4 regions of the Clostridium pasteurianum DSM 525 genome follow, and region 4 is predicted to be linked to each of the others. Evidence: riboswitches for the same ligand, from Rfam matches in the RefSeq annotation. Region 4 holds a riboswitch; each other region holds the start of a gene.
The links. Region 4 has a riboswitch for S-adenosylmethionine ahead of metK (methionine adenosyltransferase). Riboswitches for the same ligand answer to the same signal wherever they lie in the genome.
Positions count from the first base shown of each region.

Region 1: it holds a riboswitch for S-adenosylmethionine, as region 4 does, so the genes downstream of both, metA (homoserine O-acetyltransferase MetA) here and metK (methionine adenosyltransferase) in region 4, are expected to answer to the same signal.
Region 2: it holds a riboswitch for S-adenosylmethionine, as region 4 does, so the genes downstream of both, metH (methionine synthase) here and metK (methionine adenosyltransferase) in region 4, are expected to answer to the same signal.
Region 3: it holds a riboswitch for S-adenosylmethionine, as region 4 does, so the genes downstream of both, CLPA_RS06230 (hypothetical protein) here and metK (methionine adenosyltransferase) in region 4, are expected to answer to the same signal.

Region 1 covers NZ_CP009268.1:2,883,222-2,888,291, reverse strand. Annotated here, with positions in the region: gene CLPA_RS13130 (SDR family NAD(P)-dependent oxidoreductase) at 1-261, shown strand, start outside; gene CLPA_RS13125 (DUF3006 domain-containing protein) at 286-498, shown strand; SAM riboswitch class I at 687-793, shown strand; gene metA (homoserine O-acetyltransferase MetA) at 1,178-2,095, shown strand; gene CLPA_RS13115 (homocysteine synthase) at 2,224-3,507, shown strand; partial or broken gene CLPA_RS13110 (IS1182 family transposase) at 3,703-5,070, shown strand, end outside.
Region 2 covers NZ_CP009268.1:2,686,036-2,691,105, forward strand. Annotated here, with positions in the region: gene metH (methionine synthase) at 1-1,224, opposite strand, end outside; SAM riboswitch class I at 1,370-1,477, opposite strand; gene CLPA_RS12190 (histidine phosphatase family protein) at 1,740-2,378, shown strand; gene CLPA_RS12195 (NAD-dependent malic enzyme) at 2,529-4,217, opposite strand; gene yfcE (phosphodiesterase) at 4,355-4,906, opposite strand.
Region 3 covers NZ_CP009268.1:1,388,295-1,393,364, forward strand. Annotated here, with positions in the region: gene leuS (leucine--tRNA ligase) at 1-1,346, opposite strand, end outside; T-box leader at 1,539-1,735, opposite strand; tRNA gene CLPA_RS06220 (tRNA-Gln) at 1,832-1,908, opposite strand; gene CLPA_RS20395 (hypothetical protein) at 1,988-2,260, shown strand; SAM riboswitch class I at 2,358-2,468, shown strand; gene CLPA_RS06230 (hypothetical protein) at 2,815-3,042, shown strand; gene CLPA_RS06235 (methyl-accepting chemotaxis protein) at 3,460-5,070, shown strand, end outside.
Region 4 covers NZ_CP009268.1:3,811,423-3,816,492, reverse strand. Annotated here, with positions in the region: gene CLPA_RS17245 (IS91 family transposase) at 1-1,064, shown strand, start outside; gene CLPA_RS17240 (SIR2 family protein) at 1,080-1,349, shown strand; SAM riboswitch class I at 1,573-1,680, shown strand; gene metK (methionine adenosyltransferase) at 1,748-2,923, shown strand; gene recD2 (SF1B family DNA helicase RecD2) at 3,145-5,070, shown strand, end outside.

The DNA of each region.
Region 1 (5,070 bases), 930 kb from region 4:
CTTACCAAAGCACTTGCAAATGAATGGGCAAGTAGAGGGATCAATGTAAATGCTATAGCACCAGGGTATATTGATACTGATATGAATACTAATTTAATAAAGGATGAAATTAGAAATAATGAAATACTTTCAAGAATACCACAGAGGCGTTGGGGAATACCTGAGGATATAAAGGGAATAACTATATTTTTGGCCTCTAACGCTTCTGATTATGTAAACGGTGCTATTATACCATTAGATGGAGGATATTTAGGAAGGTAAAATATTATAGTTAGGATTGATACCATGAAAGTTATTGTAGATAGATTTGAAGGTAAGTATGCTGTATGTGAAAAAGAAGGCAATGTAATGATTAATATTGAGAAATCGCAATTACCTAAAGGAGTAAAGGAAGGAGATGTGATTATCATAGAGTCAAAAAATATTTATATAGATTTAGATGAAACAAAATATAGAAGATCTAAAATTAAAGAATTAATAAAAGATATCTGGAAATAATATTGAAAAATATTCCCATAATATTTTATTGATTTTATAAAATGCTCCATGATTTATTAATACTTAAGTATAATTTAAAAGTAAAATTTTTTTAAAATAATTTTTATATAAAATTTCAATAAATAATTAGTATGAAAATTTTATTGACAAAAAAAATTTTTTGATTTATTATATAGTAAATCGAATAAAGCTTATCAAGAGAGGTAGAGGGACTGGCCCGTTGAAACCCGACAACCAGCATTATTGTTAGTATGCATGGTGTTAATTCCAGCAGATTGTTTCTGAGAGATAAGGAAAACTATTTTAGTTTGCTAGGTTGTTTTCCTTTAAATGGAAAACAACCTTTTATATTTACTTATTAATGACTTTGCTTTGTAATATTTTATGCATTGATAATTTACATAAGGTTAAGAGTTTATGTTTTCTATTTTTGTGTGAAAGTAGAAACATACTATGTAAGTTTTAGGTAATTAATAATTAGATGGAGTAATGCTAGGTTTTAATAGATAGGACTCAATTGTTGGAATAAGTGCATTAAGTGTAAGACATAATTAATATATATAACTATGTTTTCTATAATAACCCATTAAACTGATATGATAAATATGAAATTATGGGTGCATTTTGCACAGTAAAAAGCTAGATTTAATTTTATTAAGATAGGAGTGAGTGTTTGTCGATGCCGATAAATATACCGAATAATCTTCCAGCAGCTAAACTTTTGAAAGAGGAAAATATATTTGCTATTGATGAAAATCGTGCTAATAAGCAGGATATAAGACCGCTTAATATTGTGATAATGAATTTAATGCCTCTAAAAATTGTAACAGAGACACAAATACTAAGGCTTTTAAGTAATTCACCGCTGCAAGTAGATATAACTTTAATATATCCTAAAACCCACTCTTTTAAAAATACTTCAGAAGAGTATTTATTTAGATATTATGAAACTTTTGAGGATATAAAAAATAAAAAGTTTGATGGCATGATAATTACAGGAGCTCCTGTGGAACAGATGGATTTTAAAGATGTAGATTATTGGAATGAATTGGTTGAAATTATGGAATGGAGTGTTCATAACGTATATTCAACTTTTCATATATGTTGGGGTGCTCAAGCTGGTTTATATTATCATTATAATATTCCCAAATATCCTCTTTCCCAAAAAATGTTTGGAGTGTTTCTTCACACAATAACTGAAAAAAATGTAAATTTACTAAGAGGGTTTGACGATGTATTCTTTGCTCCACATTCAAGACATACAGAAGTGAGAAGAGAGGATATTGAAAAAGATTCAAGGCTTAAAATTTTATCTGAATCTAAGGAGTCAGGTATATATATAGTCACAGCAAAGCATGGACGACAAATTTTTGTTATGGGTCATTCAGAGTATGATCCTCTAACTCTAAAGAGTGAGTATGATAGGGACATTTCACAAAATAAGAATATTGAAATTCCAAAGCACTACTTTATAGAGGATGATCCAAGTAAAGAACCTATAGTAAGATGGAGAAGTCATTCTAATTTGTTATTTTCAAATTGGTTGAATTATTACGTATATCAAGAAACACCTTATAATTTAAATGATATTAAATAATAAAAATTATATTTTGCATTTAACAGTATAGTCTAATTTCTCATTAATAAAACTCAAATTTATTTTAGAGATCTGTTTATATGTAAAGTATATAATATATAAAATATAATGAAAAGGAGATATTAAGAATGAGTGAAGAAAGAAAGTATAGTTTTGAAACACTTCAAGTACATGCAGGTCAGGAGGTAGATCCAACAACAAGATCAAGAGCAGTTCCAATTTATCAGACAACATCTTATGTTTTTAAGGATGCAGATAATGCGGCAAATTTATTTCAATTAAAAGAACCTGGAAATGTTTATTCAAGAATAATGAACCCTACTACAGATGTTTTTGAAAAAAGAGTGGCAGAACTTGAAGGTGGAGTTGCAGGTCTTGCAGTTTCATCAGGTCTTGCGGCAATCACTTATTCAATACTTAATGTAGCTAATTCAGGAGATGAAATAGTATCTGTAAGTACTTTGTATGGTGGTACTTATGAACTATTTGCAGTAACTTTAAAAAAGCTCGGTATAAAAGTGACATTTGTTGATCCGGACGATCCTGAAAATATAAGAAAAGCTATTACAGATAAGACAAAGGCTGTCTATGCTGAAACTCTTGGAAATCCAAGAATTAATGTACTTGATATAGAAGCTGTAGCTAATATTGCTCATGAAAATAAAATACCTTTGATAATAGATAATACATTTGCTACTCCATATCTTGTAAGACCAATAGAATATGGTGCTGATATAGTGGTACATTCTGCTACTAAATTTATAGGTGGACATGGAACTACTATTGGAGGAATTATAGTTGATGGAGGAAAATTTGACTGGAGAGCAAGCGGCAAATTCCCTGATTTTACAACACCGGACAAAAGCTATAATGGACTTGTATATGCAGATTTAGGAGCACCTGCATTTGCTTTAAAGGCAAGAGTACAGCTTTTAAGAAACACTGGAGCAACATTATCTCCTCAAAGTGCATTCTTATTTTTACAGGGCTTAGAATCTCTATCTTTAAGAGTTGAAAGGCATGTATCAAATACAAGAAAAATAGTAGAATTCCTAAGTAATCATCCAAAAGTTGAATGGGTAAACTATCCTGAATTGCCAGATAGTCCATACAAAGGATTAGCTGAAAAATATCTACCAAAAGGAGCTGGTTCAATATTTACTTTTGGAATAAAAGGCGGCCTTGAAGCAGGTAAGAAGTTTATAAATAGTGTTAAATTATTTTCACTGCTTGCAAATGTGGCAGATGCAAAATCTCTTGTAATTCATCCTTCAAGTACAACTCATGCAGAACTTAATGAAGAGGAACAAAAAGCTGCAGGAGTTACTCCAGATCTTGTAAGACTTTCAATTGGTGTTGAAGGTGTAGATGATTTAATATATGATTTGGATCAGGCTTTAGCACAGGTATAAATATATAATTCATTTATAGATTATAGTTATCAGAAATCTGTCTCGTTATTAACAAAATTACGAGGCAGATTTTTTATTATAAAATAGTTAAAAATAATAGGAGCTGTCGCACTAAAAAATTAGTGGGACAGTTTTTTGCGTAAAAAAATAAATCTCCCACTCGGAAGAGTGAAAGATTTATAGTAAAATTAACATATGGCAAAATATATTAATTTACATAAAAATTATACTTTAAATCGCGGAAGTTATCAATTAAAACTTCCACTAAATATGGATTACATGATTCCAGATAATGATTCGGTGCGTTTGCTAAGTCAGTTTGTAGAGGAGATGGATTTAACAGATTTATATTTGACTTATTCTCGATTAAGGGAAAATCAGGCTACGCCTCGTCAGATGCTGAAGATTGTACTTTATTCTTACATGAATCATAGATATTCTTCTAGGGAAATGGAAACCTCCTGCAAAAGAGATGTAAATTTCATGTACCTTTTAGAGGGTTCACCAGTACCAGATCATTCTACCTTTGCAAGATTCCGTAGTATCCACCTTTCTCAATGCGCAGAAACAATTATGGCAGAAATGACAAACTTTCTTTATGAAATTGGAGAAATATTAGGGGACGCTATATTTATTGACGGTACAAAGATAGAGGCATGTGCCAATAAGTATACTTTCGTTTGGAAAAAAGCAGTTTCAAAAAATTTGGAGAGACTACTTTATAAATTAGCTGATTTTGTAGCTGAATGCGAAGAACTATACGGACTAAAGCTCGTATATGAAAACAGAGTAAAAATAAAGCATGTAAAGAAGCTACGCAAGAAACTTTATGCCTTGAAACAAGAAGAAAATATTGAATTTGTACATGGATGTGGTAAAAGGAAAACTCCAATTCAACGTTCTATTGAAAAACTCGAGGAATATCTTAATAAGCTAAAAGAATACACACAGAAAATCCATATCTGCGGTAAGCGTAATAGCTATTCGAAGACAGATAAAGATGCAACTTTTATGAGGATGAAAGAAGACGCCATGAAAAACGGTCAGTTAAAACCTGCTTACAATGTGCAGCATGGAGTTGATTCTGAATATATAGTGTGGCTTACTGTAGGCGATCAGCCTGCGGACACCACAACGTTGATTCCATTTCTAAAAAGCATGGAGAACTTCTTGTATTTTAGATATTTAAAAATAACTACAGACTCAGGCTATGAGAGTGAAGAAAATTATGTTTATACTAAAGAAAATGGACAGTTATCATATATTAAGCCAGCAAATTATGAAATAGCTAAAACAAGAAAATATAAGGATGATATAAGCCGAATAGAAAACATGGACTATGATGAATTTGGTGATTATTATACTTGCAAAAATAATAAGAAGCTAACAGTAAATAGAATAATAAAAAGAAAAAGTAAGACTGGTTATGTAAGTGAAAAAAACAATCTACACATGTGAGGATTGCAGTAATTGTAATCAAAAAAATAAATGTATAAAAGGACATAACTGTAAAACGCCATTAGAGGATAGAGTTAAAAATCTTGAAACTTCAAAGCTCTTCAA
Region 2 (5,070 bases), 1.1 Mb from region 4:
CATTTCCGTTTTAGCGTCTAAAAGAGCATCATCAAAATTTACATCTATAATCTGTGCTCCATTTTCCACTTGGTTTTTAGCTACCGTTAGTGCTTCTTCGTATTTCTTTTCCCTTATAAGTCTTGCAAATTTTGCAGAACCGGCTACATTTGTTCTCTCTCCCACATTTACAAAATTATTTGATTTATTTATCTTTAGAGCTTCAAGACCGCAAAAGACAGTTTCCATTTCAAGTTCTGGAATTCTTCTCGGCTGTACATCGCTGACGGCTTTACTTATGGCTTTAATATGGTCAGGTGTAGTTCCACAGCAGCCACCTACAATATTAATGTGCCCTTCCCTTGCAATTTCTTTTACAAATGCTGCAGTATCGTCAGGATGTTCATCATATTCTCCCATGGAATTAGGCAGACCTGCATTAGGATAAAAACTTATATATTTATTTTGAGTTTTTGACAACTGCCTTATAAAGGGAATAAGATCCTTTGCTCCAAAAGAACAATTGAGTCCTATAATGAGTACATCCTCATCTCTCATAGTCTCTGCAAAAGCTTCAAGAGTCTGCCCAGATAAAATTCTTCCGCTTTTATCTGCAATAGTTCCTGAAATCATTATAGGAAGTTTTATTCCCTTTTTTTCAAATGCATTTTTTGCAGCAAATATGGCAGTTCTTGCATTTAGAGCATCAAATATAGTTTCTATAATTATAAAATCCACACCACCATCTATAAGTCCTTCTATCTGATCTCCATAAGCCTTTGAAAGTTCATCAAAAGTTACATTTCTAAAGCCTGGATTTTCTACATCTGGTGAAAGGGAAGCCGTTCTATTTGTAGGTCCTACAGAGCCAGCTACAAAACGAGGTTTTTCAGGATCTTTGCTGTTAAAATCATCAGCTACTTCTCTTGCAAGCCTTGCTCCATTAAAATTTATCTCATATATTTTATCTTCCATACCATAATCACTTTGAGAGATGCTGGTTCCATTAAAAGTATTTGTTTCAACTACATCCGCACCAGCTTCAAAATATTGCCTATGTATTTCTTTTATTATCTCTGGTTTTGTAATGTTTAATATATCATTGTTTCCCTTCTGATTTATATTACACTGAAGGTTTCCTCTATAATCTTCTTCTTCCAGTCTAAAGCTTTGAATACAAGTACCCATTGCTCCATCAAGTATCACAATTTTTTTATCAAGTAAATCTTTAATACTGCACTTCATAAATAGCAAGCCCCCTAACCTGTAAATAACGTAAATTTAATATTATAAATAGACTAAACATCTTATATAGATTTTCCAAGTGTAAAATCAAAAATAAAAACTGCCTCTCCTAAGAAAAGCAGTAAATAACGCATACTCACTTCTTCTCTTATCTTTCAGAAAACCTCTGCTGGAATTAACACCGCCACATTTTCCATTAAATGCCGGTTGTCGGGTTTCATAGGGCCAGTCCCTCCACCTCTCTTGATAAGATTAAAAATTAAAATTATTAAATTTCTTTATTTCATATGATATATATTTTTCACATAACTGTCAATGGATTTTACAAAAATTATTAATAGAATTTTATTTAAATTTATTTTACTTAGCATTATCAGTATTATATTATGTATATATTTTTATAACTTCACTTTATATGTTAAACTTAAAATATAAAATTCTAAAGCTTGACAATTTAATTATATGATTTATGCTTATGATAATTAATAAAAACAAATAATACATGGAGGTTTTGAATGAGCACTTCAATAATGCTAATAAGACACGGAGAAACTGAATGGAATGCCTTAGGAAAATTTCAAGGAAGTAAAGATATAGATTTGTCAAAAGAGGGTATATTACAAGCAGAATTTTTAAAGAACAGATTTAAAAAAAATTTTGACTATATATATTGTAGTCCATTAAAGAGAGCTTTAAAAACTGCAAAAATCATATCAGAGGATATGAATCTTCACCCCATAATCTATCCACAATTACGTGAAATAGATTTTGGTGAATGGGAAGGTTTAACTGTAAAAGATATAAAAAATAATTACCCTGAACTATTTAAGCTCTGGCTGATAGATGATACTACAGGTCCTCTTTGCGGCGGAGATGGCAGCCTAAAGAAAGCCAGTATAAGAGCCACAGATGCCATTTTAGAAATCGTTAAAGAAAACAAGAATAAAAATATTGCAGTAGTTGCTCATGGAGGTATCATAAAGGCAGCTTTGATAGGTATCTTTAACTGGAATATGAGTATGTATCACAAAATTCGTCTAGGTAATACTTCTATAACCAGATTATACTTTGATGATAATATGAATCCTCTTATATTGTGTTTAAATGATACCAGTCATCTTCCTGATGATTATAATATAAAGTCATATGTTTAGTTAATACAAAGCAATATAGATTTATTGCCTCTAAGCCATAGTGGTGAGAAAAGACGAAACAAGAATCAAAGTATAAAGTTCAAAGAACAAATATAGAAAAGTTTCGTCTTTTCTTAAATTATTAAAATTTTATCATTAAACCTGAAAATATTAATCCTCCGGCAATACATCCTTATATTCCGGATACCAAGTTGCATCACTGACAGCTTTTTTTACATCTTTAATTTCAACAGTATTAATTTCTTCTTCTAAAGCTGCTTCTATGACTTTTACAGCTACAGCCTGTGAAACCTGATGGAGTTTTTCAACTTCTGGTAGAAGTGGAGCACCCTTTTCACTTAAATCCACAAATTCAGCTACAGCTTTTGATGATGCCTCAAGCAATCTTTCACTTATATATTTAGGTTTTGCTATCATAGCACCAAAACCAAGACCTGGGAATAATAGAGCATTATTTGCCTGACCTATTTTATAAGTAGTACCCTTATATTCTACAGGTTCAAAGGGACTGCCTGTAACTACAAGTCCTCTTCCTTCAGTCCATTCTATCAAGTCCTTTGGAACTGCCTCTGCAAGATTTGTTGGATTTGATATAGGCATTATAGCTGGTCTTTCCACTCCTTTAGCCATCTCCCTTATCACTTCTTCCTTGAAAGCACCAGATACTCCAGAGCATCCTATGAGCATAGTAGGTTTTACTATCTTAACCACATCAAGCAATTCCACATTTTTATCTTTGAATTCTAAAAATTCACTTCGCTTTCTTGCGTAGGGTTTTTGAAAATCTATTACTGTATTCATGTCTTCAATAAGAAGTCCATATCTATCAATACACCAAAATCTATTTCTAGCTTCCTCTTTTGATAATCCTTCTCTTTCCATAGCTGCAGAAATCTGATTTGCTATACCTATACCTGCTGTTCCTGCTCCAAATATCACTATCCTTTGTTCTTTCAAAGGAGTATCTGAGGCTTTACTCATAGACATAACTGCAGACACTATCATAGCACCAGTACCCTGAATATCATCATTAAAAGTTAGAATATTATCTTTATATTTTTCCAGAACTTTATGTGCATTTTCTCTTCCAAAATCTTCCCAGTGTATTAGAACCTTAGGGAATTTTTTTAATGCTGTTTTTACAAATTGGTCTATAAAATCATAGTATTTACTACCCTGTATCCTCTCATGAGGAGTTCCAAAATAAAATTCACTTTCAAGAAGTTCTTTATTATCTGTTCCTACATCTAAAACTACCGGCAGTACTTTAGATGGATCAACTCCTGCTGCTGCAGTATAAACAGCAAGCTTACCTATAGATATGTCTATTCCATTTACTCCCCAGTCACCAATCCCAAGAATACCTTGAGAATCCGTAATAACCATTACTTCAATATCATCCTCATTAAGACTTAAATTATCAAAAGCCTTATCCATATTTTCTCTATCATCTATAGATAAATAAAAACTATCCATTGGGCTCTTAAATTCTTCACAATATTTTTTTACTCCTGTACCTATAGTAGGAGTATATATTATAGGAAGCATCTCTTTTATATGAGAAGTAACTACCTTGTAAAAAAGTGTTCTGTTTATGTCATATAAATCCATTAAAAATAGATGCTTTGAAAAATTATCTGGTTTTACTTTAAACTGTTTATAGCATCTCTTTTCCTGTTTTTCTATAGTTTCAACCTGTATAGGCAATAATCCTTCCAATCCAAGTTTTTTTCTTTCCTCTTTTGAAAAAGCAGTTCCTTTATTTAAAAAAGGATTATTCAATAACTCTCTACCCTTTAATTTTGTATGTATTGTATTTTTTTTTGTTAAAATACTCATTGGTTCACCTCATTATTCCATTATGTGGATATTTTATAGTTTTTCTTAAGGTTTATAAAAATTAACATCCATTATTATAATACAATATTTTTATCATTTTTCATATTAAATTAATTCATAGATTTAAATTAATTTAATTATTTGTTGAAACTTATTTCTTTAATAGTATTACCCTCTAAATCCTTAACTTTAAAAATGTCATCGTCTAGAATTCCATAGGAATTAGGATTACCTTCTTTTGGCATGCTGATAGATCCCGGATTAATTACAAAAATATCATTTTGCTTTTCAGCTAAAGGTATATGAGTATGACCATATATTATAGCATCACCGCTATTTAAATAAGGTAATTTATCTCTATTATATACATGTCCGTGAGTTAAAAACAATCTTCTATTGTTATATAAAAATATAGAATAGGTATCCATTACAGGATACTCCAGTACCATTTGATCAACTTCACTATCGCAATTTCCACGTACAGCTATAATTTTATCTTTATATGTATTTAAAATCTGTGATACTTCTTTAGGATTATAATCCTTCGGCAGTGGATTTCTTGGTCCATGGTATAATTCATCCCCTAAAATTATTATATAATCAGCTTTTTCACTTTCATATATTTCTAAAATCTTTTTTAGATAGTATAGTGAGCCATGTATATCGGAAATAAAAAACAATTTATTCATTAAATATCACAACCTTTATATATTTTAATATTACCTGTATCATGAATAGCCACCGTAACATTTATTTTGAAAGTTTGAGATAACAGCTAAATGTCACTAGATATTTCATGTGTACTTATTATATATTACAACAATTTTCTAAAATATTCAGCTGATTTTTCATA
Region 3 (5,070 bases), 1.9 Mb from region 4:
TAAGGAAGTTCTACAGGCAGCTGCTCTTCTGGCACAGCTACAGTACCACATTTTTCACAATAAACTATAGGGATAGGAGCACCCCAATATCTTTGTCTTGAAACAAGCCAATCACGAAGTCTGTAGTTGACTTTCCAGTGCCCTAGATTTTTGGAAGATAATAATTTTACTATAGCTTCTTTGGCTTTATTACCAGATAGACCGTCAAATTCACTACTATTAACAAGTTTGCCGTATTCAGTATAAGGAAGGCTGTCTCCACCTTCAATTACTCTTATTATTGGAAGATTATATTTTGTTGCAAAGGCAAAATCTCTCTCATCATGAGCTGGTACTGCCATAACTGCACCTGTTCCATAAGTTGCAAGTACATAGTCGGCTACCCAGATTGGTACTTTTTTGCCGTTTGCTGGATTTGTGGCATAGGCACCAGTGAATACACCGGTTTTTTCTCTTGTTAAAGATTGTCTTTCTATATCTGTTTGCTTTGAGGATTGAATTTTGTACTCTTCTACAGCAGATTTGTATTCCTCTGTGGTTACTTTATCTGTTAGAGGGCTTTCAGGAGCCAGAACTACATAGGTAACTCCTAGTAATGTATCAACTCTTGTAGTGAATACGTCAAAGGTTATATCGCTGTTGTCTACTTTAAAAGTAGCTTCTGCACCTTTGGATTTACCTATCCAATGTCTTTGCATAGCTTTTGTCTTTTCAGGCCAATCCAAATCCTCAAGTTTTTGTAAAAGCTCTTCCGAGTAATCAGTAATTTTTAAAAACCATTGTGTCAAATCTTTCTTTATTACTTCACTGCCGCATCTTTCACAGCCGCCATCTACTACCTGTTCATTTGCAAGTACTGTATTACAGCTAGGGCACCAGTTAACAGGAGCTTTTTTTCTGTAAGCTAATCCTTTTTCATAAAGTTTTAAAAATAGCCATTGAGTCCATTTATAATAGTCAGGAAAACAGGTAACTACTTCGTGGTCCCAATTGAACATTGCACCCATAGCTTTAAGCTGCTTTTCCATAGTTTCTATATTTTTAAGAGTAGAATCTTTTGGATGAATACCTGTTTTTATAGCATAGTTTTCTGCAGGAAGACCAAAGGCGTCAAATCCCATAGGCTGAAACACATTGAAACCCTGCATTCTTTTAAATCTTGCCCAAGAGTCTACCGGACCATAATTAAACCAGTGACCAGCATGAAGCTTTGCACCAGAAGGATATGAAAACATTTCAAGTGCATATAATTTTTTATCCATATTTGATTCATCAAATTTATAAAGTTTTTTATCTTGCCATATTTTTTGCCATTTTTCATCAATTTTAGTATTGTAGTTTCCCAATTAAATAACCTCCTCGTAATTTTAATATGTAATTTATCCTGTGCTTTCTAGCTATAATACTCTAAATTTTAAAAGATAGAGATTATATAGGTATGCAAAGATAATTAGTTTAAAAGTGGTGTAAGTACAAAAGTAAATATCAACTAAGTAAGAACTATTGATTAAAGTCCAAATAAAAAACCTCCATCTCAAAAAAGAGACGAAGGTTAAACTCCGTGGTACCACTCTACTTAGGTAAGAACCTCACTTTATAATATAACGGATTAACCGTACTACTTTTTAGTAGTAATGCTCCCAAGCGAGTTCATATATAATCATCACTGTTTTGCAGCAATCAACAGCTCTCTTTAGATGAGTTCAATATTACTATTCTTGTTCAAGGCAAAATATAATAATGTAATTATGCCACTATATTATAAGTTATAAAGTATTTATTGTCAATAAATTAAAATAAAAAAGCTAAGATAAAAATCTTAGCTTTTCTTTGGCTGCCCTAGCAGGACTCGAACCCACACAATGCCTGAACCAGAATCAGGTGCCTTACCAATTTGGCTATAGGGCATCAGCAACAATTAATATTCTATCATTTTTTTTATAAATGTCAATATAAATCTTATGAAAATTTTAGAATAAATAGTTTCATGCAGGAAAATATTCCCTTTATACAACATAGAGGTGAATTCTATTATGATATTGTTCTCAAGGATGATACTAAAATTAATGCAGGTTTTTTAGGAACGGTTTCAGCAAAAGATGATAAGGATATATATTTAGCTTTAAAAGAATTAGATGAAATATTAGTTAAAACTGGTGCACAAAAGACAGTGGACAGTAAATATTTCAACATAGGAGTTAAGGATTTAGATAAATTATATGCAAATAGAATAAGGAGTATTTTACTAAATATAAGATAAATAAAAATCAGATTGACTATTGACATTACACAGATATAATGTTAATATAATAAAAATAATTTATTTCTGAAATATTTTGAAAATTTAATACAGAGTACTCTTATCAAGAGTGGTGGAGGGACTGGCCCTTTGAAGCCCGACAACCGGCATTAATTTAAATGTATCGGTGTTAATTCCTACAGGTGTGTAATATTTTGAAAGATGAGAAATTTAGTATAAACATAAATTTTTTTATAGCAAAAACTACTTTTCTTATAGGAAAAGTAGTTTTTGCTATAATTGATTTCACCTGACTAACTTGGCGTAAGTCTCTCACGCACTCTGTACAGCCCTCACACAAAATCGAAAACAAGATTTTAGTTCTCTGCTTGCACTCTGTGAAAGCGACCAAATACAAAATAAATTTTGTTTTGTCTGCTTTTCTTCAAGTTGGAGTTCTACGCCAAGTAAGCCATGCATTTGCAGTTCTAAAATTCAGATGGGGTAAAAGAATCCCCACCTGAATTAAGAACTTGCTTCAATTTTAGAGATTTAAATAAATGGAGGTATTTAAAATGGATATAGGAGATAGGTTTCTAAACATTCTCAATGATAACGCTGGAAATTTTAAAAATGATGAGGCCTTTGCTATTTGCCCTAAAGTTTTTTATGAAAACTTAAGTGAAAAAGAAATTTCTGCTATGCAGGAACTTTACAGCAGAGCTTATAAAAAGGCACAAGAGCAGGTTAATAAAAATAAATATAATGGTTTTAATGACTTTTTTAATGGGAGTGGAATATAAAAGTTTTAGATGAATTGAGATTATAGTATTTAAATATAAAACTACAGTACTATTTATAGAATAGATTATATAAATAACGCTGTAGTTTTTTGTGGCTAAAATAAAACTATCCTAAAAAATCTGTGTGAATTTTCTTCAGTGGAGTTTACACAGATTTTTTTATTGAATATGTTTTAGTTAATAAATAGCTAATATTATAAACTTAATTTTAATATTATTTTTGAAAATTACAAATTTTATACGAATTATTTAATTTATTAATTACAAGTTGGTTTACTATGTATTCTATGTTATAATAAGTGGTACAAAATACTTGTTTTTATTTGGTATTTTGTAAAAAATAATAAAATTTTAGAAAAAGTTAAAATAATATATAAATTAAAATATCTAAAAATTTTTAAAAGGGATGATGTACAAATGAAAATACTAGGGAAAATAAAAGTAAGAGTAAAAATGGTATGCGCTTTTCTTATTATAACAGTATTAATTGCTGTAGTGGGAGTAATTGGAATGAGTTCATTAAAGAAGGTTAATGCAAATTCACAAGATATGTACAAAAATAGTCTGCAGAATATTTATATGCTTACAGATATGCAGAAAAATTTAATAAGGGATAAAAGTGATATAATACAATTGGTTTATCTAAAAAATCCTGTAAAAAATTTTGCATTAAAGCAGGAGATTAATACTAATGTCAGTACAAACAATATACATATAGCTAATATTGAAAAAATACCCATGAAAGATTCGGATAAAAAATTATGGGATACATATAAAAGTCAATTACAACAGTATAGAGAAGACAAAAAGAAAATTTTACAATTGGTTGACAATAATGATTTCGATGGAGCAATAAAAGAATATGAAAATTCCGTAAACAAGTGGGAGACAATGTTTCAAACTATAGATAATCTTGTAGCTACTAATTCTATGGGAGCAAAATTAACTAATGAAAATAATATGTCGGTTTATACTAATTCAAATACTAGTATTCTCATATGTATTATAGGAGGAGTTGTTCTCTCATTAATTTTAGGGTTGATTCTTACTAGAGAAATAACGAAGCCTTTGTTAAAAATAAAAGCTTTTGCAGAGAGGCTTGCTGATTTTGATTTTTCAATATTCATAGCAGTATCTGGCAAGGATGAGTTTTCTCAAACTGCAATTGCTCTTAATACTGCACAAAAAAATGTTAATAGTCTAATTAAAAATATTATACAGAATTCTCAGTATATGAATACTGCCAGTGAAAAACTTTTCTCTATGGTAGAAGAATTAAATTCAAATTTTAAAAATATAGATTCATCTACAAAACACATAACAGTTCAATTACAGGAAACCAGTGCTTCTTCTGAAGAAATTAGTGCTTCAGTACAGGAGGTAGATGCAAGTATTAATCAATTGATGGAGAGATCAATGGAAGGAAGTAATAATGCCAATGAATCTAAAGAAAATGCTAAAAGTGTAAAGACTAAAGTAGAAAATTCTATAAAACAGATAAGGGATTTATATGATGAAAAAAGAAATAAGATTTTAAAATCCATAGAGGATGGAAAGGTAGTAGAGAATATAAAGGTTATGTCAAATGCAATTGCAGATGTTTCTAAACAGATAAATCTGCTGGCTCTTAATGCTGCTATTGAAGCTGCCAGGGCGGGTGAACAGGGCAAAGGCTTTGCAGTAGTTGCAGAAGAGGTTAGGAAGCTTGCTGAACAGTCAGCGGAATTAGTGACAGAAATTCAAGATACTATTTTAAAAGTTCAAAAGGCTTTTAAAAATCTTTCAATTAACAGCAATGAAGTACTAAGATTTATAAACGAAAATATTAATGCGGATTTGGAGGATTTTGAAAATATGGGGAACCAATATTATGATGAAGCAAATTTTGTGAGTTCTATGACGGAAGAAATAGCTGCTATGACAGAAGAAATAAATGCTACTGTAGATCAAGTTAGTACAGCAGTACAAGGTATGGCAGGAGCCGCTCAAAAATCCTCTGAAAATGCAGATACTATAAAAGATAGCATA
Region 4 (5,070 bases):
ATATAAAAAGAGTTGGATTTAGCTGTAAAAGTAGATTTTGTACCTCATGTGGTAAGAAAAAATCTGAAGAATGGTCTGATGAAATGGTGGCAAGACTTATTAACTCAAAGCATAGACATATGGTATTTACAATTCCACAGGAACTTAGAATATATTTTGCTAGGGATAGAAAACTATTATCATTATTACCTAAATGTTCAGCAAAAGCAATTATGAGCTGGTTTAGAGATTTAAATAAAAAAGAATGTTTTACACCAGGAATAATCTCAGTAATTCATACTTTTGGAAGAGACTTAAAATGGAATCCACATGTCCACTTAATTGTCACCGAAGGTGGTGCTGGAGAAATTACAATTTGGAGGAATACAAAACATATAAATTATACAGCACTAAGGAAAAGATGGCAAAAAATATTGTTAGACGAAATAGGAATTAATCTTAAAAGTGGAAAAAAAGAATTTAAAAAATTAAAAAATAAGCTATATAAAAGGTTAGAGAATGGATTTTATGTATATGGAAAAGGTGAAATAAAAACAGCAAAGCAAGCAGGAAAGTATGTTGGAAGATATACAGCAAGACCAGCTATCGCTGAATCAAGAATAATAAAGTATGATGGTAAAAAAGTAACTTTTCGTTATGAAAGACATGAAGATGGTGAAGAAGTTGTAGAGGAAATAGATGTTATTGATTTTATAGGTAGAGTAATAAGACACATACCAGAAAAGAATTTTAAGATGATAAGATATTATGGAATATATGCTAAAAACACAAGACATAAAAATAAATTTTTTAAGTTGGTAAATGAAAAAGTTGCTGAGTTCAAAAGAAAAATTAATAATTGGCAAACAAGAATACTTCTTACATTTGGAGTGAATCCATTAAAATGTGAAAAGTGTGGAATACAGATGAAATTTCATGATATATACTATAAAAATGTAAGTGTAAGAGAAAAATTTAAAGAGAAAATAATAGGTGAAAACAAAAGAAAAATTGAAGAGATAATGTACAATTATGGTGTGATTAAGGGGATAATTCGTGATAAAATAGAGCCATTATATGTATAAAGGAAGGTAGTTATTATGGCTAAAAAGAATAAAAAAATAAAAGATAAACAAAGGGCAAAATATAAAGCTAAATTGAAAGAAAATTTAATTGAAGAAGACGGAGTCTTATATATATGTACAGAATGTGGAGTGGAAGAATATATACCAAGGGATGTAGTTGAGATGTTTGATGAAATAGATGATGAAAATGTAATTGAACCTCCTACATTTAGTTGCGAGAAATGCGGAGCTATAATGAGACCAAGAAAATATGACGGAGTTCATGGTATAACTTATGAGTATTAAAATGCGGAGCATCAATATGCTTCGCAAAGGTTTTAGCTTTATAAAAATATTATGAAATAGATATGCTAAGAAATGGGTCTAATTAAAGGGCTTCGCCCAAAAGAAGTTGAGCGAAGCGAAATAACGCGGCTGTGGCCGCTTTTTTAACATCTATATTGACTACTTATAGTTACTGTGATACTATAACAATGCGGTTTAAATTGAATTATATATTAGATTTTGACTCTTATCGAGAGAGGTGGAGGGAAATGGCCCTATGAAGCCCGGCAACCAGTGTGATAATTTCACATACGGTGCCAATTCCTGCAGATAATATACTGCAAGATAAGAGAGATTTGTAAAAATAGTCTCTTCTTATTTAAGAAGAGGCTTTATTTTATATTAAGGGGGAAATTCAATTGAGAAAATTATTCACTTCTGAATCGGTAACTGAAGGACATCCAGATAAAATATGTGATCAAATATCTGATGGCGTATTAGATGCTATTTTAGCTCAGGATCCATATGGCAGAGTTGCTTGTGAGACTACAGTTACTACCGGTATAGTAAATGTAATGGGAGAAATATCAACAAAATGTTATGTTGATATACCTAAAGTTGTAAGAGAAACAATAAAAGAAATAGGTTATACTAGAGCAAAGTTTGGATTTGATTGCGATACGTGTGCAGTGGTTACATCAATCGATGAACAATCTGCAGATATAGCTCAAGGTGTAGATGAAGCTTTAGAATCAAGAAAAGGAGAAATGGATAAGCTAGAAGCAGTAGGTGCAGGAGATCAAGGTATGATGTTTGGTTTTGCAACAAATGAGACTCCAGAATACATGCCTATGCCAATAGCTTTAGCTCATAAGCTTTCAAGAAAATTAACTGAAGTTAGGAAAAATGGGAAATTAAGTTATTTAAGACCGGATGGGAAAACACAGGTTACAGTTGAGTATGAAGACAACAAGCCAGTTAGAATAGATGCTATTGTTATATCAACTCAACATAGTCCAGAAGTTTCACAGGAACAAATAGAGAAAGATCTAATTGAAAATGTTGTAAAACCTGTTGTACCTGCTGAACTTTTAGATGATAGCACAAAATATTTTATTAATCCTACTGGAAGATTTGTTGTAGGAGGACCGCAAGGAGACTCAGGTCTTACTGGAAGAAAAATAATAGTAGATACTTATGGTGGATATGGTAGACACGGTGGTGGAGCTTTTTCAGGAAAAGATCCAACAAAAGTTGATAGATCAGGAGCTTATGCTAGCAGATGGGTTGCTAAAAATTTAGTGGCAGCTGGTGTTGCAGATAAGCTTGAAATACAGCTTGCTTATGCAATAGGGGTTGCAAAACCTGTATCAATTTCTATTGATACTTTTGGAACAGGAAAGATTTCAGAAGATAAAATTGTTGAAATTGTTGAAAAAGTATTTGACTTAAGACCAGGTGCAATAATAAGAGATTTAGATTTAAGAAGACCAATATATAAGCAAGTAGCAGCTTATGGTCATTTTGGCAGAACTGATATTGATGTGCCTTGGGAAAAGCTTAGCAAAGTAGATGAAATAAAAAAATATTTATAATTATACAAAAGCTGTGTTGTAATGCATTATACTATATATTACAACACAGCTTTTGCTTATAGCATTAAATATTTTGTAATAGACATATAGTATGATATAATTTTTATGAATAATAATGTTACAATACTGTATAATATGTTTTAAGAGAAAATACCTATTTATTAAATTAATTTATAAAAATGATATATTATAAAGGAGTTATTAATACTAGGAGAGATTTTATGTCCGAATTAAACTGCGTTGTGGAAGATATAGTTTTTAAAAATGAAGAAAATGGTTATGTTGTAGCTCATGTTAGAGAAAAAGATATAAGGCATACAATAGTGGGATTCATACCTTATATTACAGAAGGAAAATCGTTAAAGGTTCAAGGAGAATGGGTGAATCATCCTAATTTTGGTAATCAATTAAAAGTTACCGGTTATGAGGAAATACTTCCAGATTCTAAACTGGGAATAGAGAGATATTTATCTTCTGGAGTAATAACAGGAATTGGACCTGTGACAGCAAAAAAAATAGTTGATAAATTCGGTGATAAAACTCTTGAAATATTAGATAAAGATATAAATAGACTTAGTGAAATAGAGGGTATAGGGCAAAAAAAAATAAAAATTATACAGGAATCCTATTCATCACAAAGAGAAATAAGAAATATAATGGTTTTCTTACAGACCTATGGAATAACATCTAATCAATGCATAAAAATATATAAAAAATATGGCTCAGAATCTATAAAAGTTGTTAAAGAAAATCCCTATGTATTAATAGAAGATATAACTGGAATTGGTTTTAAAAGTGCAGATAAAATTGCAAGAAGTTTAGGTGTAGAAGATGATTCTCCTTTTAGAATACAAAGTGGAATAAATTATATCATAAATGAATTTTGTGCCAAAGGTAATACTTACATGCCTATAGAAAAATTAATTAAAGAATCTATGGATATGCTTTTAAAAGAAAAATCATATATAGAAAAAAATATATACGAAGCTACCTTAGAACAAAAGATAAAGATTGAAATAATTAATGATGAGAATTGTGTATTTACTATGCCCTATTACTATTGTGAGTTAGGTGTTACTAAAAAAATAATAACCCTGGGAACTGGTAAATATGATAACATTGAAATTAATATAGATGATGAAATACAAGAATTTCAGAAATTGAATTCCATAAATTTTGCCCCTACACAGAAAGAAGCTATAAGGGGGGCTTTTCAAAATGGAATTGAGGTAATTACTGGCGGCCCTGGTACAGGAAAAACTACTATTATAAATTGTATAACTCATATCTTTGAAAGGGCGTCACTAAAAGTATTTATGGCGGCACCTACTGGGAGAGCTGCGAAGAGAATGTCAGAAGCCTCAGGAAAAGAAGCAAAGACAATTCATAGATTATTAGAGCTTGGCGTTGGAAATGACGAACAAATGAAAATTTTTAACAGGGAAGAATGTCCTTTAGAATGTGATGTAATAATAGTTGATGAAGCATCTATGATTGATATCGTTTTAATGAATAATCTTCTTAAAGCTGTTGGATTAGGTACAAGACTTATAATTGTAGGAGATGTGGATCAGCTGCCTTCTGTTGGACCTGGTAATGTTCTAAAAGATATAATAGAAAGTGGAATTGTAAAGGTAGTAAGGTTAAAAGATATATTTAGGCAGGCTAAAGAAAGCATGATTATAGTAAATGCACATAAAATTAATAATGGAGAAATGCCGATTTTAAATAAAAAAGATAAAGATTTTTATTTTATAAATAGAGAAAAAAATGAAAATATACTTGATACAATTATAGAACTAGTATATAAAAGACTGCCTAAATTTAATTCCAAATGGAATAACAAATATCATATTCAAGTACTATCACCAATGCGAAAAGGTATTTTAGGGATAGTAAATTTAAATGAAAGTATTCAGCAAATTTTAAATCCTAAGGAAGACACTAAAAAAGAACTTAAATTTAGAGATATGATATTTAGAACTGGTGATAAGGTAATGCAGACTAAAAATAATTATACATTAAAGTGGACTAGAGTTGGAGGCTCAGGAGAAAAGGACGGAGAAGGGATATTTAATGGCGATGTAGGATTTATAGAAGATATTGACGATAGAAATAACCTTATTGTTATATTTGATAATGAGAGA